DNA from 3 places in the Exiguobacterium sp. HSB13 genome. Region 2 is predicted to be linked to each of the others. Evidence: a T-box and tRNA genes for the amino acid it is inferred to sense, from the RefSeq annotation. Region 2 holds a T-box; the other regions hold tRNA genes.

Region 1 (4,280 bases), on a different contig from region 2:
TAGCAGCAGCTTTGACTTCTTGCGGAAAAGCCTCTACTTGTGATCCGAGATAAAAGAAAGTGGCACGAGTCTGAAGTTGATCCAATGTTCGAAGTAAGTCCGGTGTTAATGCAGATGGACCATCTTCGAATGTTAAATAGGCGACTTTTTTCGTTACACCATTCCATTTTTCCACGCGTGCTTTTTCCATATTGACGACAGGTACTTCAGTAATGGATTTACCTGTCGTAATGGATTGTTGCTCAGGAGTAAAAACGTATCGGTAAGCGACATATCCTCCAACTCCGAGAAAGACAAGTGTGAGAAGTAAGAAAAAACGTGGGAAAAATTTTCTTTTTTTTGTACGCGGTCGTGGACCGAGTTCGTTAGCGTGGCTTGAGGTAAATGGATCCATCGTTGTCTGTCGCTCCTTTTGTCAAAAAATATCATATACAGATAATGTAACATTCTGACTGTTTCTTTTGTAACAAACAGATGACAAAAAGATGACGATAAATCGATTTTCCTAAAAAACATCGGTTTATTTAGAAACAGTTTGCAAGAAATAAAAAAACAACCACTAATTAAGTGATTGTTTCATGTGTTATTAGTGTTCTGTTACAGCACACTCATCGCATTCCGTTTGATAGGATTCACATTGTTCATCCATCTCTTTTCCGCAATGGGCACACGTCTTGACGGGAAGTTCACGATAGAATGCAGCAGATGCTTCTTGGTAAAGGGGTTGTTCCATGTGTTTTTCCTCCTTCAAAGTATACGCAATGATTTTTATCTTGTTTTCATTGTATTAGTACAGAAGTGTAAAGTCAACAATTGTTTTATAACAGTAAAGGCGTTTGAAGTACTGATAGAGGACAATGAAAAAGAGACATGCTACGATATCTAAGTAATCTGATAATGATAAGGGGGATTTATACATGACACAGGCAACACTTGATACAATGCGTGTCTTAACAGAAAGACGTTCCGTTCGCCATTACGACGAAACGTTCAAGCTTTCAAAACAGGAAGTGGAAGAACTATTAGAATGGACGACAGCGGCGCCGAGTGCTTGGAATCTGCAACACTGGCATTTCACGGTCTTTCATTCGGAAGAAGCGAAGCAGCAACTTGCACCGATTGCTTATAATCAGCCGGCCATCACTTCGGCTTCAGCAGTCATTGCAATCTTAGGTGATCTTCAAGCTAATCGAAACTACAATCCGGTTTATGGTCCGGCAGTAGAAGCAGGTGGCATGACAGAGGATTTGTTCGATTCGATCAAGGCACAAGTAGAGGGCGCTTATCAAAGTGAAGCATACGGTCGCGACGCGGCAATGTCGAATGCGAGTCTTGCTGCGATGCAATTGATGCTTGCGGCAGAAGCACGTGGATTATCAACACTCGCAATGGGCGGATTTGATCATCAACGTTTTGCGGAAACGTTCATCACCGAGTCACGGTATGTACCGGTCATGTTAATTGCTGTTGGTAAAGCGGTCGAAGATGCGAAAAAACGTCCCGCACTACGTTTACCGATCGATCAAGTATCAACATTCCTGTAAGTCATTCAAAATGGAGGAAGTGGGGTTCAATTCCTCCATTTTAATTTTTTTTTTATTTTTTTTCGGAAAAAGACTTGTCAGCCTTTTAGTTTCTTGATATATTAATACATGTCCTAGCAAGTACATAACGTACTGCAAACATGATTCTGTAGCTCAGCTGGGAGAGCGCTACCTTGACAGGGTAGAGGTCGCTGGTTCGAGCCCAGTCAGAATCATACCGAAAGCCCGCTTCTCCTTTATAGGAAAAGCGGGCTTTTTTTATTATTTCTTTATCTCATCCTCTGTGACCCATTTATGATTTTTCACCATCTCTCCACCGTCCGTTGGTTCATAGTTCACCATATAGACAGTCGTTTCTTTTACTTCATCAATCGTCGCTTTAGCTCCATCCATACCTTTCATATGATCCGCTTTGACAGTCGTTTCATCACCAACTTGCAGTGGCTTAGTTGGAACTGGATCGAGTTCTTCTTGAATGACCCATTTATGATTTTTCACCATCTTTCCACCATTGGTCGGTTTGTAACTGATCGCATAGACGACGGTGTCATAAGCACCCGCAATCGTTGCTTTAGCTCCGTCCATACCGTCCATATGATCCGTCGTCAACGTGACGTTGCTTCCTTTCGGATAAGTCGGATCACTGGCTTCCTTTAAACCGGATGGTAGCTTTCCGTCGCTCGAATGCATCATATCTCCATGTGACATATCATGTGAGTCACTATTACTTCCATCGTTATTGGCGTTATTGGCGGATCCACATGCACCGAGCCAAAGCGTAGAACTAAGAGCAAGTACGGTTAACGTCAATGATTTTTTCATATTAAATCCCTCCTGAAGTCGCTAGTCTTCTTTACTATACCCAGCGTATGTGCAAATCGTGTGCAGATAAGGTGACAGTTTCGTTTGCCTGCGTCTATCGCGTTTTTTTTCGCTATACTAAAGTGGAGAGAAAAGGAGGAAACGTCATGCGTCGTATTTCATACTCGGTCGGAGGAATCGTGCTTGCGGCATTTTTAATTTGTGGCAGTGTGTTGTTTGCGACGTTGTATTATCAGTTGTCTCAAACACGAACGCAGGAAGTAGTGGACGGTTTACTGAACCGAGGAAATACCCATCGTGATGTCCTTGTCGATTCCTATGACCAAACGACGATGCGCCATGTCAGCATGATGGAAGCAGATTCATCGTTTACTGTGGTGATCACTGATGCAGATGGAAAACAACTCGAAGCGTCACGACCTTTGTCGAATGAGATGAAAAGTGTGCTAGAGCATACGGATTTTGATTACCGTCAACAAGGAAAAATCGTGACGATGCGTGACTTTTTAATGACGGACAGCCCCATCACCATCGATGGGGAACATCGTGGTCATGTCTTCATGTTCGCTTCTAAAGCAATTGTGGATCACGTACTTGATCCGTTGAAACAGCAATTTTTTCAAGTGGGTCTGCTCGCACTTTTATTGGCAGGTGCGGCAAGCATTTGGGCGACCCGACTCATCTCTCGTCCGTTGATTCAAATGGAAAAAGCGACGGCACGTCTATTGGATGGGGAAGGTGGAGAGTTGCCGATTGATCGACAAGACGAACTGGGACAATTGGCGCGTTCAATTCAGCAATTAAAACAGGATCTCGATTTTTTGAATCGGGAACGATCCGAATTTTTAGCAAGCGTATCTCATGAACTACGCACACCATTGACATATATAAAGGGATACGCGGATATTCTCGAACGCCAAACGTTGACGCCGGATGAGCAACAACGCTACATTACGATCATTCGAGAAGAAAGTCAGCAAATGAATGAATGGATTGAGCAATTATTTTGGCTAGCACGTATTGATGCCAATGCTTTTATGATGGAACGAAAACCTGTTGATGTCGAAGACTTGATTCATCAAGTGATACGATTGATGCGTCCAGACATCGAACAAGAAAATGTTTCGTTCGAGATAGAAGGTGAGCGATTAGAAGTGATGGGTGACGCTCAGCAGCTCCGTCAGATGATCGTGAATATCATTGAAAATGCACGTCGACATACGACGTCGGGAAAAATCATCGTTCGTTATGGTGTCAACGCAGTAGGGGCTTTCATTCAAATCGAAGATACAGGAGAAGGGATCGCTGCAGAATCTTTACCTCATGTAACGAAACGGCTCTACCGAACGGAAGCATCTCGTTCTCGAAAACATGGAGGAACTGGAATCGGACTCTCCATCGTTGAAGCAATTGCACGGACACATGGAGCAGAATTGAACATCAAGAGTCAACTTGGACATGGAACACAAGTGACACTGCAGTGGAAGGAGAAATAAAATGCCGCATGTATTGATCGTAGATGATGAACCGAGAATGCTTGAACTGCTCAAACTGTATATTCAGCCGTATGGGTACACGTGTCAGCTTGTGGATTCTGCGCAGCAAGCTCTTGATCTCTGCCGTCAGCACGTATTCGACCTGATTTTACTAGATGTCATGATGCCGGATATGGATGGCTGGACATGTTGTCGTCTCATTCGAGAACACTCTAACACCCCAATCTTGATGGTTACGGCTCGGAATCAGCGGGAAGACATCATTCGGACACGGGAAGTGGGGGCGAATGATTACGTATCAAAACCGATTCAAGAAGGGGAACTGATCGGGCGAATGGAAGTTTTATTACAGCAACGGTATGATGGACTATTCTATGACCGGGAAGGCTATCGTTGTAGTTACCTCCAACAAAAGATT
Region 2 (4,280 bases):
AATCGAATCTGTTATCTTATTCGGTGTTCCGCATGACCACTTGAAAGACGAGCAAGGATCAGGTGCGTTTCACGATCACGGGATCGTTCAAGAAGCGACACGTCTCGTCAAGAAGGTTGCCCCGCAGCTAACGGTCATCGCCGACACATGCTTATGTGAATATACGTCGACAGGTCACTGTGGGATTGTCGCCGACGGTACGGTCGATAATGATGCGTCATTACCGCTTCACGTCAAGACAGCGATCTCACAAGCTCGCGCGGGTGCCGACGTCATCGCTCCATCATCGATGATGGACGGATTCGTCGCAGCCATTCGTCAAGGATTAGACGAGAACGGCTTCAGCCATATTCCAGTCATGAGCTATGGTGTTAAATATGCGTCTGCTTATTACGGTCCATTCCGTGATGCAGCGAACTCGGCACCGGGAGAAGGCGACCGGAAAGGTTATCAAATGGATCCAGCAAACCGTCGCGAAGCGTTCCGCGAAGCAACAGCGGACGTCGATCAAGGAGCTGACTTCATGATCGTTAAACCTGCGCTTGCGTTCATGGATATCATTCGTGATGTGCGCGAGCGAATTGATCTACCGATCGTCGCGTATAACGTATCGGGTGAGTATGCAATGGTCAAAGCCGCTGCCTTGAACGGCTGGATCGACGAAGAACGAATCGTCCTTGAGACGATGCTTGGCTTTAAACGAGCAGGCGCTGATTTAATCATCACCTATTTCGCAAAAGACATTTGTCGTTACCTGGAGGGGTCGAAATGAGCTTAATTAACCAGAACTCAAAATCAAAAGAAGCATTCGAGCGGGCACTCCCGCTCATGCCGGGTGGTGTCAACAGTCCGGTCCGTGCTTATAAATCGGTCGGGATGACACCGATTTTCGCAGATCATGCGAAAGGATCAAAGCTCTATGATATCGACGGAAAAGAGTATATCGATTATGTCTTGTCATGGGGACCAATGATTCTCGGTCATGCCGATCCAATCGTCACTTCTGCGATCCAAGAACAAGCGACACGTGGCTGGAGCTACGGGACACCAACGGAAATCGAATCAGCGATGGCGGAAGTCGTCATCAGTCGGGTGCCGTCGGTCGAAGTCGTCCGGATGGTCAACTCAGGGACAGAAGCGACGATGGCAGCGCTTCGTCTCGCACGCGGCTACACAGGTCGGACGAAAATCCTCAAGTTCGAAGGCTGTTACCATGGTCACGGTGACTCGCTCTTGATCAAAGCGGGTTCAGGTGTCGCGACACTCGGACTACCGGATTCACCAGGAGTTCCTGCGCAAATCGCGAGCATGACGCTGACGGTTCCGTACAACGATTTGGACGCTGTCCGGATCGCGTTTGAAAAACACGGCGACGATATCGCTGGTGTCATCGTCGAACCGGCTGCTGGGAACATGGGCTTCGTGCCACCAGAACCAGGATTCCTCGAAGGCTTACGGGAAATCACGGCGGAAAACGGTGCCTTACTGATCTTTGACGAAGTCATGACTGGTTTCCGTGTTGGATTCCACTGTGCACAAGGGCACTTCGGTGTCACACCAGACATCACGTGTCTCGGCAAAGTCATCGGCGGCGGAATGCCGGTCGGTGCTTACGGCGGACGTCGGGACATCATGGAACAGATCGCACCACAAGGTCCAATCTATCAAGCGGGTACGTTATCCGGGAACCCACTCGCGATGGCAGCGGGTCTAGCAACACTGACACAATTGAAACCAGAACACTATGCAGAGTTCGACCGGAAAGCGAGCCGTCTGTCGGAAGGTTACTTGAACGCTGCGGCGAAATACAACATTCCGCTGACGACGAACCGCGCAGGCGCGATGTTTGGTGTCTTCTTCACGGATGAACGCGTCACGAACTTCGAAAAAGCGAAAACATCAAACCTTGAGATGTTCCGTTCGTATTATCAAAAAATGGCGGCGCGTGGTGTCTTCTTACCACCGTCACAATTCGAAGGTCTTTTCCTGTCGATTGCCCATACGGACGAAGACATCGAGCGGACGATCGAGGCCGTCGAACTGACGTTCAAGGAACTTCAAGTCGAATTTGGTCGTTAAGCAGTTCTTGACGATTGCTTGAAGTCTCGGCTAAAATAAGTAAAGAAGAAAATGGCAACAGCGATGACGGGAAGAGTAGTCCTGTATTCGTACCGGCGTAGAGAACACATCCTTGGCTGAAAGATGTGACGGACGAACAGGAGGAAGGTCACCCCACGAGCTGGTATCGTGAGTCTTACGAGCGATATCCGTCCTCCACACGTTACGTGGCTCGAGGGCATCCGATTGTGGATGAACTAAGGTGGTACCGCGGAAAAAAGCAACGGCTTTCTTTCGTCCTTAGCATAGGACGAGAGAAGCCGTTTTTATTATGGACAAAAAGGGAGCGATCAGGATGCAGGAATTATCAATGCCAACGAAGTATGATCCGCAGGCAACGGAAGAAAAATGGTACGACTTTTGGGTGAAAGGTGACTATTTCAAAGCCGATCAGGATCCAGAAAAAGAGCCGTACACGATCGTTATTCCACCACCGAACGTCACCGGTAAATTGCACCTTGGTCACGCGTGGGACACGACGTTACAAGACATGTTGACACGGATGAAACGGATGCAAGGATTCGACGTTCTTTATTTACCAGGAATGGACCATGCCGGTATCGCGACACAAGCAAAAGTCGAACAAAAACTGCGGGCAGAAGGACAATCACGTCTTGAAATGGGGCGCGAGAAATTCCTCGAGCAATCATGGGCATGGAAAGAAGAGTACGCATCAACAATTCGTGCACAATGGGCAAAACTTGGTCTTGGACTCGATTACTCACGTGAGCGTTTCACGCTCGACGAAGGATTGTCGGAAGCCGTTCAAGAAGTCTTCGTGAAACTTTACGAAAAAGGCTTGATTTACCGCGGCGAATACATCGTCAACTGGGACCCGGCGACAAAAACAGCGATCTCGGATATCGAAGTCATCTACAAGGATATCGAAGGTGCGTTCTATCACTTCAGCTATCCACTAACGGACGGTTCAGGTCACGTTGAACTAGCGACGACACGTCCGGAGACGATGCTCGGTGATACAGCGATTGCCGTAAACCCGAAGGATGAGCGTTACGCTCACCTCGTCGGAAAAACAATCACGTTACCAATCGTTGGTCGCGAGATTCCGATCGTTGCCGATGATTATGTCGATATGGAGTTCGGTACAGGTGTCGTTAAGATTACGCCAGCCCACGATCCGAACGACTTCGAAGTAGGTAACCGTCACGAGTTACCACGTGTCCTCGTCATGAATGAAGATGGAACGATGAACGAGAACGCAGGAAAATACGAAGGTATGGATCGTTTCGAATGCCGTAAGCAGATTGTTGAAGATTTAAAAGCAGAAGGTGTTTTGATTAAAATTGAGCCACACTTGCACTCTGTCGGTCACTCGGAGCGTTCAGACGCGATCGTTGAGCCGTATCTCTCACTCCAATGGTTCGTTAAAATGGAACCACTCGCGCAAAAAGCACTCGAGGAGCAACAAGGACCAGACAAGGTCAACTTCGTTCCACAACGCTTTGAAAACACGTACGTACGCTGGATGGAAAACATCCGTGACTGGTGTGTCAGTCGTCAACTCTGGTGGGGACACCGGATTCCAGCTTGGTACCATAAAGAAACAGGCGAAGTTTATGTTGGTAAGGAAGCACCAGCCGACCTCGAGAACTGGGAGCAAGACAACGATGTTCTCGATACATGGTTCTCGTCAGCGCTTTGGCCGTTCTCAACAATGGGGTGGCCGAATACGGACGCAGCGGATTATCAAAAATACTTCCCGACGTCGACACTCGTTACGGGTTACGACATCATCGCCTTTTGGGTATCACGGATGATCTTCCAATCGTACGAATTCACAGGACAACGTCCATTCCAAGACGTCTTGATCCACGGATTAATTCGTGATTCGGAAGGACGCAAGATGTCGAAATCCCTCGGGAACGGAATCGACCCGATGGATGTCATTGAGAAGTATGGTGCCGATTCACTCCGGTGGTTCTTAACGACAGGATCGACGCCAGGGAACGATCTTCGTTTCTACTGGGAAAAGATCGAAGCAACATGGAACTTCTCGAATAAACTGTGGAACGCAAGCCGTTTTGCCCTGATGAACATGGATGGTCTAACGTTTGATCAGATCGATTTGACAGGCGAGAAGTCACTCGCAGATAAATGGATCTTGACACGCTTACAGACGACAATCGACGATGTAACACGTC
Region 3 (4,280 bases), on a different contig from region 2:
GTGGCCCCTGTCCTTGCGCTATTCTTTTACTGGTCACGCCATCCATTGAAACGAAACATTGGTATCGTGTTACTGATTGTCGTGTGTCTTATCTCGGTCATGACAAAACTATCGTCTTGATTGAATTCCTTCATGAACATTTCATGAAGGTTTTTTCATGTCCTACTACCGAAGAAGAGGCGGCGCATCAACTCACGTTCCGGCATTTCCGTCGTATTGAGCACATCTAGAAATGGTCGATCATCATATGAAATCTTCAGGATTTCTGAACGGACTTGGTCCTTCTCCCAATCGATAATTGCTACTGGAGCAACAGCTGTTTCCTGACATCCAAGTGCACCTGGATTAATAAAGAGCGTTTGCTCTGTCTCGACTTGTTGCGCTGGATGATGATGACCGAAACCAATGATCCGTGCCTCACTTCCAGCAAACAGGACGGATAAGCTTTCTTTCGTTCCATCCACTGCTTGCTTTAATGGCTCTTCACCAATCTTCTTCGTCTGGTCGGCGTAAGCATAGTGCGTCAGGTGCATCGTTTGTTCCTGATGCGTAACATTTAAGATACGTGGTAAGTGCTCCAAATACTTTTGATTCTCTTGCGTCAACGTATCCGCGATCCATTGATGGTGCTCTTTAGCATGTCGGTAACTATCGGGATAGGTCTCCCCATGGATTAAAGCAAGGACACATTCATCATGATTTCCAGAAATCGTCTGGATATCAGACCGTTGTCTTAATAAATCAATGACCTCATTATGCTCTGGTCCAATACCGACAAGATCACCGAGACAATAAGCGGCATCGATATCTGTTTGTTGATCAAGATGGGACAATACAGCACGCAAAGCTGATGCATTGCCGTGAATATCTGTAAAAAGCATAACTTTCATGTAAACGCCTCCATTGTTGGTACATTAGGATTTCCCGATGATATCGTGAATTCCTGTCAGATTTCAGGAAAAATAAATTGTCAGAAAATATTGATTATTGATCAAGAGCATGTTAGGCTTAGAAAAATTCACAGAGAGGGGCACGATCGAATGATTCCGACGCAACAGCCATTTAACCAAGCCGGACGACTGATTATTCTATGCATGAGGGACTGAAAACTTTTCCGATGATGAAGCGGAAATGATTTTTGGGCCCTTCTTTCGATGCATCGAATGAGGCGCCCGCACAGAATGAGTGGCGCCTATCCCAAAAACGGATAGGCTTTTTTCATGGCAAAAAATAGAGATAGATAGAGAGAGGATGACAACGTTGAAAGAATATGCGATGGATCGAATGGTAAAAGTATCAGCTGGAATGGCAAATGCCGTTCTTGTAACACTTGGTGTCGGACTTCTGATTGAGACACTCGGAAATCTTCTACATATCCAAATGTTACTGACGATTGGTGGTGTCGCAAAAGTACTACTCGCTCCCGCGCTTGGTGCCGGTATTGCCTTTCAGCTCGGAGGAAACACACTTGTGCTGTTCAGCGCGATGATCGCAGCGACGATCGGTGGTGCCGCCCTTCAATCGACTGCTTCTGGACTCGTTCTTGTACCCGGTCAGCCGATCAGTGCATTACTCGCGGCTGCTGTCGCTGTATACGTCGGAAAACGCATGACTGGAAAAACGAAATTTGACATGATGGTCATCCCAATGAGCGCTGTCCTTGCTGGCGGTGTGACCGGAATCGGTGCTGCTGCCGTCACGACACCACTCCTTACAAAATTCAGTGCCATGATCACAGCTTCAGTCGAGTCTTCTCCTATTGCTACATCTCTTGTTATTGCACTCATCTTTAGTGTCTTATTGATGTCTCCTGCTTCGTCCGCTGCACTCGCTATCGCTTTGCAACTTGATCCTGTAGCGAGTGCCGCTGCACTCATTGGCTGTTCCGCTCAATTCGTCGGCTTTACGTTGATGGCATATCGTCAGACGGATCCAGGTGGTTTGATTGCTTCATTCTTTGTAACACCTAAAGTACAATTCCCGAATATCGTTAAAAATCCACGTCTTGTCGTTGCACCGTTTCTCGCAGCGATGATTTCAGCTCCTGTCGCGACGCTTCTTCTCTCTTTGAAAGTACCGTATGAACTCGCAGGACTTGGACTCAATTCGATGATTGCCCCACTCAATATCTTCGTCAATCAAGGCCCTCAAGCGTTCCTTGTCTTCTTCTTGACTGGTGTCGTTCTACCTGGTGTCTTGACGCTCGTCTTCTATCGATTGACGACTGTCGCAGGGTGGACGAAGCGCGGCGATCTTCATCTCGAAATTCAATAAAACATTTTACCACCCTTCCAACTATTCCTGATTGATTTCGGGAATAGTTTTTTTAACGCAAAAAAATCGTTCCTTCGAAAAGGAACGATTTCGGTATGATTCTGACTGGGCTCGAACCAGCGACCTCTACCCTGTCAAGGTAGCGCTCTCCCAGCTGAGCTACAGAATCATGCTGTGTTGTTACTGGGTATGTTTTTATTATAGCAGCATATCGAAAAGTGTAAAGCCTTTTTAACAAAAAAAATTATCTTTTTTCAAAATGATCTTTTTAAATAAAAACAGTTTTAAAGTTGCGGGTTCTATGAGTGTCCTCTACTATGTAAATAAGCACATATAAAAAGAAAGGAGCGTTCATATGAACTTCTTAACCCGATTTAGTTTGAAGAACTCGGTTGCTGTCTTCATCATTGCAATCCTATTGATTTTAGGAGGCGTGTATTCCTTCTCACAATTAAAAGTCGATCAGTTCCCGGAAATCGAGTTTCCTCAGATTTCAATCGAAGCGGTTTACCCTGGTGCATCACCTGACGATGTCGATAAACAAGTCGTCTCAAAGCTTGAAACTTCGCTTAAAGGAATTGAAGGGGCTACCAAGCTAACAAGTTCTTCTTATGAAAGTATCGGTATCTTAAACATCGAATTCCCGTTCGATACTGATATGGATAAGGTCGAACAACAAATCGATGCTGCCATCCAAGATGCGAATCTACCGGAGGAAGCAACGACGAAATTAAATCGTCTGTCCTTTGGATCGTTCCCGATCTATAATATCTCCTTCTTTAGCAAGGATGGTAAAGACATCGAGAAAATTCTAAAGGAAGATATCGAACCTGAACTTAATAAGATTCCAGGCATCAACAGCGTGTCGGTTGGTGGCTATAAGGATGATCTCGTTCAAATCACCGTCGATAAGGAAAAAGCGACGGAAGCGGGTCTCTCGCTCTCAAGCATCAAGGAACAAATCAATGGAAAGTATGTCTCGTTCCCATCAGGTCAGCTATCAGAAAACGATTCGAAAATTCCGATTCGCGTTGAAGAAAAACTAGAAAATCTAGATAAACTAAAAAATCTCCAATTGACACCTGCTGCAGGTGCAGCTAGTTCAGCAAGTAACGGTCAGTCATCTGCAGGCGGTCCACCACAAGATGCAACACAAGGACCACCAAGTACAACAGGTGGAGCAGCTGCAGATCAGACGGCTGAACCTGCAGAGCCGATTCGCCTAGAGGATATCGCAAAAATCGAAGCAGTCTCGCAACAAAGTGAAAAAACACGTTACGACTTAAAAGATTCCTTATCGATGGCAATCACGAAAAAACAAGATGCCAATACGGTCGAAATCGCAGATGAAGTCACGAAGATCCTCAATAAATATGATGATCAAGTCGACTATACGATTGGGATTGATTCAGCGAAGGATATCGAGGAATCCGTTGCGACACTCGTCAAAGAAGGATTACTGGGTGCACTCTTCGCATCACTCGCTGTACTCTTATTCTTACGGAACCTCCGTGCGACGATCATCGCCATCGTCTCGATTCCATTATCATTACTCATCGCAGCGATCTTCTTGAACTGGCAAGATATATCCCTGAACATCATGACACTTGGTGGGATGGCTGTTGCAGTCGGTCGTGTCGTCGATGATAGTATCGTTGTCATCGAGAACATCTTCCGGCGCGTCCGAAAATCCGAATCCGGTATGACGGATGAGATCATCGAACAATCGACAAAAGAGATTCTAAAAGCAATCACGTCATCGACGCTGACGACCGTCGTCGTCTTCCTACCGATTGGATTTGTCGGTGGGATTACTGGTAAGTTCTTCTTACCGTTCGCTTTGACGATTATTTTCTCATTACTTGCTTCACTACTCGTTGCGATTACGATCGTACCGATTCTCGCGAAGTTTGCATTCAAGAAGGTACCAGCGGAAGAAAAAGAAGGTGCTCTTCAACGTTGGTATGGCAAGCTGATTGAAAAATCACTCTCGCACAAGGCAATCA

The links. The T-box of region 2 lies ahead of ACZGCQ_RS08380 (valine--tRNA ligase). A T-box ahead of a tRNA ligase gene usually reads a tRNA of that ligase, here a tRNA-Val.
Region 1: it encodes a tRNA-Val, which carries the amino acid that the T-box ahead of ACZGCQ_RS08380 (valine--tRNA ligase) is inferred to sense. The anticodon was not compared.
Region 3: it encodes a tRNA-Val, which carries the amino acid that the T-box ahead of ACZGCQ_RS08380 (valine--tRNA ligase) is inferred to sense. The anticodon was not compared.

What each region holds. Positions count from the first base shown of each region.
Region 1 is NZ_JBUZOM010000004.1:72,492-76,771, forward strand. Features, by position in the region: gene ACZGCQ_RS15180 (polysaccharide deacetylase family protein) at 1-394, opposite strand, end outside; gene yhfH (protein YhfH) at 587-733, opposite strand; gene ACZGCQ_RS15190 (nitroreductase family protein) at 918-1,544, shown strand; tRNA gene ACZGCQ_RS15195 (tRNA-Val) at 1,687-1,759, shown strand; gene ACZGCQ_RS15200 (YdhK family protein) at 1,806-2,366, opposite strand; gene ACZGCQ_RS15205 (sensor histidine kinase) at 2,513-3,862, shown strand; gene ACZGCQ_RS15210 (response regulator transcription factor) at 3,864-4,280, shown strand, end outside.
Region 2 is NZ_JBUZOM010000001.1:1,559,152-1,563,431, reverse strand. Features, by position in the region: gene hemB (porphobilinogen synthase) at 1-772, shown strand, start outside; gene hemL (glutamate-1-semialdehyde 2,1-aminomutase) at 769-2,079, shown strand; T-box leader at 2,134-2,363, shown strand; gene ACZGCQ_RS08380 (valine--tRNA ligase) at 2,414-4,280, shown strand, end outside.
Region 3 is NZ_JBUZOM010000004.1:82,826-87,105, reverse strand. Features, by position in the region: gene ACZGCQ_RS15260 (hypothetical protein) at 1-120, shown strand, start outside; gene ACZGCQ_RS15255 (metallophosphoesterase family protein) at 156-890, opposite strand; gene ACZGCQ_RS15250 (PTS sugar transporter subunit IIC) at 1,252-2,274, shown strand; tRNA gene ACZGCQ_RS15245 (tRNA-Val) at 2,371-2,443, opposite strand; gene ACZGCQ_RS15240 (efflux RND transporter permease subunit) at 2,630-4,280, shown strand, end outside.